One region of the Bacillus sp. PK5-006 genome, then DNA from elsewhere that is predicted to be linked to it. Evidence: riboswitches for the same ligand, from Rfam matches in the RefSeq annotation. Region 1 holds a riboswitch; each other region holds the start of a gene.

Region 1 (3,154 bases):
ACCAAAATGGCAAATCATTTATCGAAGGCAAAAAAATCACAGGCTTCACAAACGAAGAAGAGGAAGCCGTTCAGCTGACATCAAAAGTTCCATTTTTATTGGAAACAAAACTTCGTGAGCAGGGGGCAGCGTTTGAAAAAGGAGATGCCTTTGCGCCATTTGCTGTTGTTGACGGACAAATCATCACTGGACAAAACCCGGGATCAAGTGCAGAAACAGCACGCTTGTTTGTCAAAACCATTGCATAAAACGATCAAAACCAGTCGTAACTCATGCGGCTGGTTTTTTTGTTATAAAAATGTCCCAAAAAAGACCAAAACAATAATGAGAATAATGGTAAAATAATCACAGGGTAAAAAACCCAAATGAGGAAAAAGGGGATGTTCCTGTGAGAGCATTTTATGTCAAAATCACCGCAGCTTTACTGTCTGTTTTACTCGTCGCAACAGGTTTGTTTTCACCAGCATTAAAAGCAGAAGAAGCACCGAAATCAGAAGGGAAAATATCACCACTGACGGAAAAAGCGATTCAGCAAGTCCAAGAGTCGTTTTTGAAGCAGGATGAAGGAACCGCTATTCAACAGAAGCAAGTGAAAAAATCATTTAAAGTGAATAAGAAGAAAGGAATTAATATCAAACGAAAAGCTGCTAAAGAAGGCAAAATGCGCACGTCTGCCGTTCGCTCCATTGATGGACTAGCTATTAATCAATCGGCTGTCTTAACAGAGGACGATCCAGTTGATTTATGGTTTTTAAGCACATCTTCACCTCAGGCACTCATCAGCCGAATTACCTCTTCAAACCCTGATTATTTTGTTCAATTATTTGTTGTTGATTATGAAACAGGACAAGCCTACCCGACAGATTTAATTCAACCGGCAGGCAGCCTGCTTGGATTGACCAATTTACCAGCAGGTGATTATGCATTCGGTATTACAAGCGGCGGAGAATTTGGAGACTCCTACACGATACAAGTGAATGCAAAAAACCCGCCCAATTTCACGGGGGCTGTATCCCTTTCGTCCACCTTGCAATATTTTGTAGCTGAGTATGCAAACGGTGATGTATTTGCAAATGGTACAAAAGTGTACAATAAGCAAACAAAGACCGCCGATTATAAATGGGAGCGTGTGTTTTACTTCTCATATGATGGAAAATATGAACAGAGAACTCATTCTGTTGACAGTGTAAAAGTGAAAAGTATTTCAGCACCAGTGTCGTACTCCGCTCCATATGCAAGTTCCTCTGAGGCCATTCTCGTCTACTTAGATGTGGAGACTTTATTTATGTATCATGAATCATCGTTTGCTAGCGGGCAGTACTACCATAGTAGCTTTGTTGATACACTCGGGAAGACAACACCAAGACGCTTAGATATTGATGATATGACAAATTACGGTGATCATATTTTAGCTGTAGATTTAAAAACAGGAAAGCCGATTGATTTCTTCAGTGTGCTGAATTTCTACTATGCTGCAGGGATCGAGAAGCTGCCAACAATCAGAACGTTGAATTAAGAAAGGCGGTTGACATCAAATCGCCACATGTGTAGAGTAAAGATAATTAAATGACAAAAGTCCACTAGGGGAGTCATGTATGACTGAGACAAGAGAAAATCTTGGACCCTTTGAACCTGATCTAGTTCGTACTAGCGGAGGGAAGTGGAGCTGGACCTTGTCTTATTCATGATTGAATCGATAAGAAGGCCGCTCCATTTGGGGTGGCTTTTTCATTTATTCAACTGAAGAAGAGGAGGCTTTTTTTATGACATTTTCTACGCAATTAAGGAAAGAAGCAGAACCGTTATTTGAAGCCATTTATCAGCATCCGTTCGTCAGAGGCCTGGCAGCAGGAAAGCTGGAAAAGGAACAAATCATTCATTACGTCAAACAAGATGCAGAATACTTACAAGCATTCATTAAAATTTATGCAGCAGCGCTCAGCAGATGTACAGACAGGGAGGATATTGCGTTTTTCCATCAGCAGATTGCGTTTGTACTAGATAGTGAGACGCACCCTCATCAAAACCTTTGCCGAGTGGCAGGGGTAGCATATGATGAGCTCCAAGGTGCTTCTTTGGCTCCGAGTGCTCACCACTATATTCATCACATGCTGCAAGTTGCGCAAGAAGGTACGCTTGGTGAAATCATCGCTGTCCTGCTTCCATGTCCTTGGACATATTGGGAGATAGGGAAACGAATGCTCACAGATGTGCAGCCAGACCCTTCACATCCGTTTTATGAGTGGATCACGTTTTATGGAGGATTAACTGATTCTGTTACAGGTGAGCTTTGCAAGCGGCTCGATCAGTTGGCGGAAGCAGCAAGTGAGAAGGAAAAGGAAAAAATGAAACAGCACTTTATCTTAAGCTGCCAGCTCGAGTACAAGTTTTGGGAAATGGCCTTCACTGTTGAAGAGTGGCCAGTTCAACTGGAGGTGCATTCATCATGACATGGAAGATGAAAGAAGTCGTCCTTGCGGTGATTTTATCCGTTGCGTGCGGTGTGATCTATTTAGGGTGGTCCACGCTATACTTACCGATTACAGCACTTGTTGGCCCAGCAGGAGGCAACATCATGTTTGGAATATGGGTCATTGCAAGTCCAATCGTTGCATATATCATTCAAAAGCCGGGGGCTGCTCTGATTGCAGAAACAGCCGCCGCTGCTGTGGAATTATTGACCGGCAGCCACTTCGGACTTTCAGCTCTGTTAATTGGTGTATGCCAAGGACTCGGAGCAGAAATCGCCTTCGCTCTTTTTGGTTATAAACGATATCGCATGTGGACACTGATGCTCTCTGGTGCCTTTGCCGCTATCGGAGCGATGGCGTACAGTCTCGTGGCAAATGGCTTTGGTTATTACACGCCTCAAGTTTTACTTATGACCCTTGTGACTCAAATGATCAGTGGAATGATACTTGGCGGCTGCCTTGCGAAAGTGGTGGTAGACGCACTATCCAAAACAGGTGTACTGAATCAATATGCCATCATGAAAGAAAAACGAAACAAAGGTGAACAGCATGAATTCATTTCTCGCGTGCAATGAACTCTCTGTCCGTTTTTATGAACAGCCTAAGCCCGTTTTGCATCAAATCTCCCTTACGATTCAAAAAGGGGAAAAGGTGCTTATTTTAGGACCGAGCGGAAGCGGGAA
Region 2 (3,154 bases), 1.1 Mb from region 1:
ATGTTGATTACCGTACACGTCCTCAAGCTGATGATCGAATGCCTCTCACAGGTGGAGATGGACGCTACAGTCATGGAGATATGAACTATCATAATCAAATGTCGTTCTCAGGCTACGATAAACAAGAGAACATCCAGCGTTCAAGAAAAATTGCCAACCGTATCAATAAAATGAATCACGTGGCAGACTCTCAAGTCATGGTGACGGATGAGAATGTGTATATTGCCATTAAATCAGATGGCCGCCTGACGTCAGAAGGCGTATCACAAGTAGAAGAAGCAGCGACTCGTTATGCGGATGGAAGAGCAGTCCAAGTCATAAAAGATGAAGGTGCATTCACACGCTTTAGAGACATGAGAAGAACGCAATTTGAAACAGGCCAAACAGGCATGACCCGATAGTTTGACACAAAAAGGCTAAAGTTCATTACGAACTTTAGCCTTTTCTTAAAAATAAACCTTGATGCCTATATAAAATTCGTAAAAGAAATAACAGCCAAACCCTAGTAATAAAATACCAGCAATAATGGATGTCCACTTGATCATCGTTCGATTCATCACTTTTCTTGTTAAGGATACAAGTGTGAGAAGACCGATGTCATGAAGGAGAATCCCTGCCAAAATACCGCCGGCAGCCAGCATAAATTCAGATGAATCTGTTTTTGTATACGCATCCGCAAGTACAGCACCAAAAACAGAAACCCAGAACACAAGATTTCCAGGAGATACCGCCACGAGCAAGCCGTTACGATATGTTTTTGCGAATGATTTATTGACCTTTTCTCCTGCTAAATGGATATCTTGATCCGCATTTTTAATGGAATCGTATGCGAGAATCATTAAAAATACAGCTCCGATCAGCCAGAGCGGGATTTGAACAAACGGCAAAGATAAAAACTGAGCAAATCCAGCATATAAAGCCAAAATAAGTAATAAGTCTATGGTCATACCGCCTGCTCCGACAGTTAAACCATGAAAGAATCCGTTTTTGAGTCCCTGTTTTGTCATTTCAACCGTGATTGCTCCAACAGGCAGAGCAATTGAGAATCCTACGACGATAAATGTGAGAAATGTTTGCAATCGACTAGAACTTCCTTTGATTAAATTGTATAAAAATTCTCCGTTTAGATTAATTATACATAATAGGAGAAAAGGATCAATGTTTATTTCAGATTTGATTGAAATGATAGAGATAAATGATGTATAGAAGACTGTATATCAACATGATCCATAACGCTTGTAGGGGAAAGGAACTATTTTCCTGAATCTTCTTTTCTTCATGATGTCTCTGTGCTACACTGATGTGGAAATCAATAAAAGTGACTAGGGGTGCCCGTAAATGGGCTGAGAGAGAAGCATAAACTTCTTAACCCTTTGGACCTGATCTGGCTCGTACCAGCGTGGGGAAGTTGAAGATGATGCATGTATCCTATCAATGATATGCATGTTTATTTCTGACGACGAAACCAGGTTCTTTAAATAGAGCCTGGTTTTTTGCTGGTGCTGATTCCATCCTGTCCGGTGACAAGAAGAAAAGGAGAGAACAGCAAATGAAGGAAAAGAAAAGTGTCCCATCCAACCAATCATTATTATCCAGCTTTGACGGCAGCCGAAAGGTGTATGAGAAAGGATCAAGGCCCGATATCTTAGTACCGAAAAGAGAGATTGTGCTCTCACATACTGTGACAGAGGCGGGCGACATAAAAAATGAACCAGTCCGAGTATACGATACGAGTGGACCGTACACTGATGAGAACGTTCATATTGACGTCACAAAAGGATTAAAGCGTCTTAGAGCAGCATGGATAGAAGAAAGAGGAGATACAGAAAGCTATGAAGGGCGTCATGTAAAACCGGAAGATAACGGATATCGGTCAAGGGAGAAGGAGTCCTTCCATTCTGTCCAAACTGATTTTCATCATAAGCCGCTCCGCGCGAAACAAGGAGCACGCGTGACGCAAATGCATTATGCCAAAAAAGGCATCATTACGCCTGAAATGGAGTTTATCGCAATAAGAGAAGAGCTAAGCCCTGAGTTCGTTAGAGAGGAAGTAGCGAGCGGAAGAGCCGTTATTCCTTCGAATATTAACCATCCAGAAAGTGAACCAATGATTATCGGAAGGAATTTTCATGTCAAAATCAATGCGAATATTGGCAATTCAGCTGTCACGTCATCCATTAATGAAGAGGTAGAAAAGATGACGTGGGCGATCAGATGGGGGGCAGACACAATGATGGATCTGTCTACTGGAAAGGATATTCATACAACGAGAGAATGGATCATTCGGAATTGCCCAGTTCCAGTAGGAACCGTTCCTATCTATCAGGCCCTTGAAAAAGTGAATGGAGTCGCAGAAGATTTGACGTGGGACGTGTACAGGGACACATTAATTGAACAAGCAGAACAAGGTGTAGATTATTTTACAATTCATGCGGGCGTGCTGTTAAGATATATTCCGCTCACAGTTGATCGGGTGACCGGAATTGTTTCAAGAGGCGGGGCAATTATGGCAAGATGGTGTCTTGCTCATCATCAAGAGAATTTCCTCTACACTCACTTCGAAGACATTTGTGAAATTATGAAAACGTATGATATTGCCTTTTCACTTGGAGATGGACTAAGACCAGGTTCGATTGCTGATGCCAATGATGAGGCGCAGTTTGCAGAGCTGGAAACGTTAGGTGAGTTAACAGAGATCGCTTGGAAACATGATGTGCAGGTGATGATTGAAGGGCCCGGTCATGTGCCAATGGATAAAATTAAAGAGAATGTGGACAAGCAAATGGACATTTGCAAGGAAGCCCCATTTTATACGTTAGGGCCTCTTACAACAGATATTGCGCCGGGGTATGATCACATTACATCAGCCATCGGTGCGGCCATGATCGGCTGGTACGGAACAGCCATGCTATGCTATGTAACGCCAAAAGAGCATTTAGGTCTGCCGAATAAAGAAGATGTGAGAGAAGGCGTAATCGCCTATAAAATTGCCGCACATGCGGCTGATCTAGCAAAAGGACATCCTGCGGCTCAAAAGCGCGATGATGCTTTATCGAAAGCGAGATTTGAATTTAGGTGGCGGGACCAATTTAACCTGTCACTTGATCCAGAAAGAGCCTTGGCGTTCCATGATGAAACATTGCCTGCCGAAGGT
Region 3 (3,154 bases), 1.4 Mb from region 1:
TGTCGAACATGATGCGTGGTTAGATACATTATCCATGCTCGGTTTTATTTTTCTGATGTTTTTAAGTGGACTTGAAATAGATTTTTCTTCTTTTGAGTCAAAGAAGAAAGCACGAGAACTCCCAAATGGTTTAAAAGAACCAAATACATTTAAAGCAGCCACCATGATTTTTCTTGGGGTATTTTGTATGTCTTTTATCCTGTCCTATGCGTTTGTACTCGCAGGGTTTATCCAAAATGCCTTTTTAATGACGCTCATTATCTCTACCATTTCATTAGGCGTAGTGGTGCCAACCTTAAAAGAGGAAAAGTTGATGCAGACGAATATCGGTCAAATCATTCTGCTTGTAGCTGTCATTGCCGATTTGGTCACGATGATTTTGCTTGCTGTGTTTTCCTCCATTTATGGAGATGGAACAGGGAACATGTGGCTCCTGCTCTTATTATTTGCTGCAGGCATTCTTCTTTATTTATTTGGCCGCGTATTTAAGACTAAGTCAATTTTTCAGTCGATGTCTAAAGGAACCGTGCAAATTGGGACAAGGGCAATCTTTACTCTCATTATAGTCTTAGTTGCCTTATCTGAATCACTCGGGGCTGAAAATATTCTAGGGGCGTTTTTAGCTGGCGTGCTTGTGTCCCTTCTTTCGCCAAATAAAGAACTCGTTCAGCAGCTGGACTCATTTGGCTACGGATTTTTAATCCCGATCTTTTTTGTGATGGTCGGAGTGGATCTAAATATATGGGCACTGTTTAAGGATCCGACGATTATGATCATGATTCCGCTTCTGTTTATTGCACTGCTTATAAGTAAGCTCATCCCGATTCTTTATTTGAAAAAATGGTATGACATGAAAAAGGTCATTGGCTCTGGCTTTTTATTAACTTCAACTTTATCTCTCGTCATTGCAGCTGCGACGATTGGTGAGCGGCTCGGTGTCATTGATCATAAAATGTCAGGAGCGCTGATTTTAGTTGCTGTGTTAACAAGTATTTTAACACCTGTTTGGTTTAAAGCGCTGTTTAAAAAAGAACAAGCGGCAAGCCATAAGAAGCGTGTGACCTTTATTGGTGCAAATCAGCTGACTTTACCTGTCACACTTGACTTACATCAGGATGAATATGATATTCGGATTTTGCATGTATTTCAAGAAAATAAGGAAGCGCTGCTGGCAGACTCTATCTTTGAAGTCGAATCAATTGAACAATACGATGATGAGACGCTGAGAAAGGCAGGCGTCGGCCAAGAAGATGTTCTTGTCGTCGCAACAGGCAGTGAGACGAAAAATAAGGAAATTGCTTTATTTGCAAAAGAAGAAGGTTCAAAACAAGTCATTGCAAGTGTCAACAAAGCAGAGGCAGAGCTGATATTGAAGGAAGCGGGAATTGATACGTTTTCTACTTTCCTGTCATCTAAAACGGTGCTAAGAGCTTTGATTGAAGCACCTGATGCGATTCGATTGCTAACAAATGAGGATTCTTCTTTGTATCAAATTCAAATGAACAATCATCGTTATCATAATGTCATGCTGAGAGAATTTCCTTTCACCGGTGATTTGGTATTTGTCCGCATTTTTAGAGGGGTAGACAGCTTAGTACCGCATGGCGATACGACACTTAGAAGCGGCGACCGTGTGCTTGTATCGGGCTCCCGAGAGTATGTGGCAGGACTAAGAGCCCAATTAGAATGACAATGAACCCTTGACCAATGAACAATTCCTGATTAAGATAGAGGTACAACATCATATATTTGATCCACTAGGGGAGTCCTTTAAAAGGGCTGAGATAAAAGTGTCGACTTTTAGACCCTCATTACCTGAACAGGTTCATACCTGCGTAGGGAAGTGGTGCGGTTTTTGACTATGCTTTTTACAAATTCCAAGCCACTTTCCACGCGGAAAGTGGCTTTTTTATATGGAAAAACAGGAGGAGAGGAACATGACGTTTTCAACAGAATGTAAAGAGGCTGCAGCAACATGGTGGAATGGAAGCTTTACACATCCTTTTGTCAAAGGGATTGGAGATGGCACACTTTCACTCGATCGTTTCACCTATTACGTGATGCAGGATTCTTATTATTTAACTCATTTTGCAAAGGTGCAGGCATATGGAGCGGCGATAAGTGATGACTTACATACGACGGGCAGAATGGCGTATCATGCCCAGGGCACGTATGAAGCAGAGCTGTCGCTGCATAGGAAATTTACAGAGCTTCTGCAAATTTCTGATGAAGCCATTGAGAACTTTAAGCCTTCTCCCACTGCTTATGCGTATACCTCTCATATGTACCGATCTGTAAAAAGCGGACGGTTTGAAGAGATTTTAGCCGCATTATTACCGTGTTACTGGCTCTATTATGAGGTAGGTGAAAAGCTGAAACAAACAACACCTGACCATCCAATTTACCAAGAATGGATTTTGACATACGGAGGCGATTGGTTTAAGGAACTCGTCTTCGAACAGGTGAACCGCTTTGATGAACTAGCAGAAAAAGCACCAGACCATGTACGGGCCAATATGAAAGAAAATTTCGTGATTTCAAGCTATTATGAATATCACTTTTGGGAGATGGCGTATCAAAAAGAAATGTGGCAAACAGCATGCTTAGATGGGGTTGGTGCAAATGGAACTCCACGCAGTGACAAATGATTCCCTTCCTGCGGGTGAACTGATCAAACAAATAAAAGTTATAGCGTCTGAAGTGGATTTTATTCATATTCGTGAACGGTCTAAAACTGCGAGTGAGCTTGTTGATCTCGTGAAGAATCTCCTTTTAGAAGGTGTACCGAAAGAAAAGCTCGTGATCAATGACAGAGTAGACGTTGCACTGCTTACCAATATTCACAGGGTGCATCTCCCAGGCCACAGCTTTTCGCCAAAAGAACTGCGAAAAAAATTTCCTCATCTTCATGCGGGAGTATCTGTCCATTCGATAGAAGAAGCGAAAGCAGCAGAGAAAAATGGAGCAGAGTATGTCATGTTTGGGCACATATATGCTACCTCTTGTAAACCAGGACTTCAGGCAAGAGGTGTACAGCTTGTGAAAGAACTGACTTCTGAACTAACAATTCCAGTGGTGGCCATCGGCGGGGTGACCCCAGAACGAGTTCCAGAATTGAAACAAGCAAATGTGAAAGGAATTGCTGTCATGTCTG
Region 4 (3,154 bases), 780 kb from region 1:
TAATTGCTAAAGGTGTCGATTATTTAATAGAAAAAGGGTATCAGAAGTTGATGCTATGGGTGTTTGAACAAAATTCGGCAAAACAATTTTATCAAAAACTTCAACCTAGTTTTGTCGTTACCAGCCAGTTCGAGCTGGCTGGCGAGAACCATAATGAAATAGGGTATGGATGGGAGCTGTCTATATTGAATAACCATGTACAGCGAATTAAATCGTCAGCTTCCAGTAATAATGAGAGAAAAAAGTGAAGAGCACAGCAAGCAGCATGTAAGAAATAAACGGTGAAGCTTCTACTTTTCCTTTCACGCCTGCTATTTTTAAAGCTTCATAGAAACTTGCCAAAAAATAAGCAAGACTGAGAATATAACAGCACAGCATAATGGAGTAAGGGCTCATTGTCGTACCTCCAGCATGAAATCTTCTATTATTAATAGATTCCATGGAGCAGCAAATTATGCATAAAAAAATAACCAGCTGAAATCAGCCGGTTATTTTTGATGAGGAAAAACCAAACGAGATGCACTTGGGATGAGTATGCAAAGAACGATACTGCAAATAATAAATGAAGGAACCATATATGTGCTGTTATAAATTAAAGAGTAGACCCATCCTGGTGTTCCTTTCGGTGCATATTGAGAAAAGAAAACGACGCCAGAAATAAAGAACGTCAGCAGCCTGAAGAAACTAGCAATAAAAACAGCTAGGGTAATATAGAAGAATTGCTGTTTTCGCTTTTGATCCTGAATGGCTTTTTTGATCAGTCCAGAAAACAGGCCGCTTAAAGAAATGACAACAGATGCAACGAAGTAATCGAGGAATCCTTGAACAGGTGTAGCGATGATCGGGCTATTCATCAGCTGAAGACCTGCGATTAACACACCGATGATAAATCCGGTAGATATTCCCCATCTAATAGACATGAGAATGACGGGAATCATAATCAGCGCAAGAGAACCGCCATTAGGCATTCTTAAAAAGAGACCTGATAAGTAATCTAATACAAGTGCAAGTGAAGTCATAATTGCGATTTCCATCAGTCGGACCAATTGATTTGATTGCTGCATAAAAAAATCTCCTTTTTCATGAATTGAGCAAGGAGAGACCGTGTAAGGATGAGTATGTTATTCATAGAAAAACATATCGATTTGAATACACCGTATGTATTCAAGTGATTCCACATTCCTACTTCAGTATTAACTGACAGGTTCAAAGGGTCAGAACAACGAATGTTCACTCTCAGCACAAAGCTCCCCCTGCGGTTATTTAGTTTCAATCTATTATAAATATACTAAAGACCCGCAGGATCAACAATAGATAATTCCCGAGATAAGTAGCATTTGTATCAATATATAGGAAGAGATAAGGAAAAATAAATTATTTAGAAAAAATACTTGTTTCTTCTTTCAAAAGGTGTTATATTTGTATTCGCCGCTGAAACAGCGCGGTTGATAAATAACATTAAGAAAAAAGTTGTTGACTTTATCTTGATAGAATGTTATATTAATAAAGTCGCCTCTGAGAGACGACGAAGATGATCTTTGAAAACTAAACAAGACAAAACGTACCTGTTAATTCGAGTTTTTATAAAAAAATCCTATGATACTTCATAGGTAGTCAGTCAAACTGGCGAGGCAGGAAGTGATCACATGCTAAGTTCGCTACATCGTGTAGCAGCGCATGTGTGATATGCATCCTGCATACCTCGGAGAGTTTGATCCTGGCTCAGGACGAACGCTGGCGGCGTGCCTAATACATGCAAGTCGAGCGGACGGAAGGGAGCTTGCTCCCGGATGTTAGCGGCGGACGGGTGAGTAACACGTGGGTAACCTGCCTGTAAGACTGGGATAACTCCGGGAAACCGGAGCTAATACCGGATAGTTCCTTGAACCGCATGGTTCAAGGATGAAAGACGGTTTCGGCTGTCACTTACAGATGGACCCGCGGCGCATTAGCTAGTTGGTGGGGTAATGGCTCACCAAGGCGACGATGCGTAGCCGACCTGAGAGGGTGATCGGCCACACTGGGACTGAGACACGGCCCAGACTCCTACGGGAGGCAGCAGTAGGGAATCTTCCGCAATGGACGAAAGTCTGACGGAGCAACGCCGCGTGAGTGATGAAGGTTTTCGGATCGTAAAGCTCTGTTGTTAGGGAAGAACAAGTGCGAGAGTAACTGCTCGCACCTTGACGGTACCTAACCAGAAAGCCACGGCTAACTACGTGCCAGCAGCCGCGGTAATACGTAGGTGGCAAGCGTTGTCCGGAATTATTGGGCGTAAAGGGCTCGCAGGCGGTTTCTTAAGTCTGATGTGAAAGCCCCCGGCTCAACCGGGGAGGGTCATTGGAAACTGGGAAACTTGAGTGCAGAAGAGGAGAGTGGAATTCCACGTGTAGCGGTGAAATGCGTAGAGATGTGGAGGAACACCAGTGGCGAAGGCGACTCTCTGGTCTGTAACTGACGCTGAGGAGCGAAAGCGTGGGGAGCGAACAGGATTAGATACCCTGGTAGTCCACGCCGTAAACGATGAGTGCTAAGTGTTAGGGGGTTTCCGCCCCTTAGTGCTGCAGCTAACGCATTAAGCACTCCGCCTGGGGAGTACGGTCGCAAGACTGAAACTCAAAGGAATTGACGGGGGCCCGCACAAGCGGTGGAGCATGTGGTTTAATTCGAAGCAACGCGAAGAACCTTACCAGGTCTTGACATCCTCTGACAACCTTAGAGATAGGGCTTTCCCTTTGGGGACAGAGTGACAGGTGGTGCATGGTTGTCGTCAGCTCGTGTCGTGAGATGTTGGGTTAAGTCCCGCAACGAGCGCAACCCTTGATCTTAGTTGCCAGCATTTAGTTGGGCACTCTAAGGTGACTGCCGGTGACAAACCGGAGGAAGGTGGGGATGACGTCAAATCATCATGCCCCTTATGACCTGGGCTACACACGTGCTACAATGGACAGAACAAAGGGCTGCGAGACCGCAAGGTTTAGCCAATCCCATAAATCTGTTCTCAGTTCGGATCGCAGTCTGCAACTCGACTGCGTGAAGCTGGAATCGCTAGTAATCGCGGATCAGCATGCCGCGGTGAATACGTTCCCGGGCCTTGTACACACCGCCCGTCACACCACGAGAGTTTGCAACACCCGAAGTCGGTGAGGTAACC

The links. A riboswitch is a leader RNA that binds a small molecule or an ion and turns the genes downstream of it on or off. The one in region 1 is predicted to bind thiamine pyrophosphate.
Region 2: linked by a shared signal. The riboswitch ahead of thiC (phosphomethylpyrimidine synthase ThiC) and the one ahead of tenA (thiaminase II) in region 1 are both predicted to bind thiamine pyrophosphate.
Region 3: linked by a shared signal. The riboswitch ahead of tenA (thiaminase II) and the one ahead of tenA (thiaminase II) in region 1 are both predicted to bind thiamine pyrophosphate.
Region 4: linked by a shared signal. The riboswitch ahead of thiT (energy-coupled thiamine transporter ThiT) and the one ahead of tenA (thiaminase II) in region 1 are both predicted to bind thiamine pyrophosphate.

Annotation. Positions count from the first base shown of each region.
Region 1 covers NZ_CP096414.1:167,780-170,933, forward strand. Annotated here, with positions in the region: gene M1D84_RS00805 (type 1 glutamine amidotransferase domain-containing protein) at 1-248, shown strand, start outside; gene M1D84_RS00810 (hypothetical protein) at 389-1,516, shown strand; TPP riboswitch at 1,573-1,676, shown strand; gene tenA (thiaminase II) at 1,764-2,450, shown strand; gene M1D84_RS00820 (ECF transporter S component) at 2,447-3,046, shown strand; gene M1D84_RS00825 (ABC transporter ATP-binding protein) at 3,021-3,154, shown strand, end outside.
Region 2 covers NZ_CP096414.1:1,261,918-1,265,071, forward strand. Annotated here, with positions in the region: gene M1D84_RS06445 (YhcN/YlaJ family sporulation lipoprotein) at 1-401, shown strand, start outside; gene M1D84_RS06450 (LysE family transporter) at 447-1,079, opposite strand; TPP riboswitch at 1,315-1,423, shown strand; gene thiC (phosphomethylpyrimidine synthase ThiC) at 1,550-3,154, shown strand, end outside.
Region 3 covers NZ_CP096414.1:2,537,268-2,540,421, reverse strand. Annotated here, with positions in the region: gene M1D84_RS13230 (monovalent cation:proton antiporter family protein) at 1-1,690, shown strand, start outside; TPP riboswitch at 1,750-1,859, shown strand; gene tenA (thiaminase II) at 1,938-2,648, shown strand; gene tenI (thiazole tautomerase TenI) at 2,623-3,154, shown strand, end outside.
Region 4 covers NZ_CP096414.1:947,446-950,599, forward strand. Annotated here, with positions in the region: gene M1D84_RS04795 (GNAT family N-acetyltransferase) at 1-248, shown strand, start outside; gene M1D84_RS04800 (hypothetical protein) at 208-396, opposite strand; gene thiT (energy-coupled thiamine transporter ThiT) at 489-1,064, opposite strand; TPP riboswitch at 1,163-1,264, opposite strand; rRNA gene M1D84_RS04810 (16S ribosomal RNA) at 1,700-3,154, shown strand, end outside.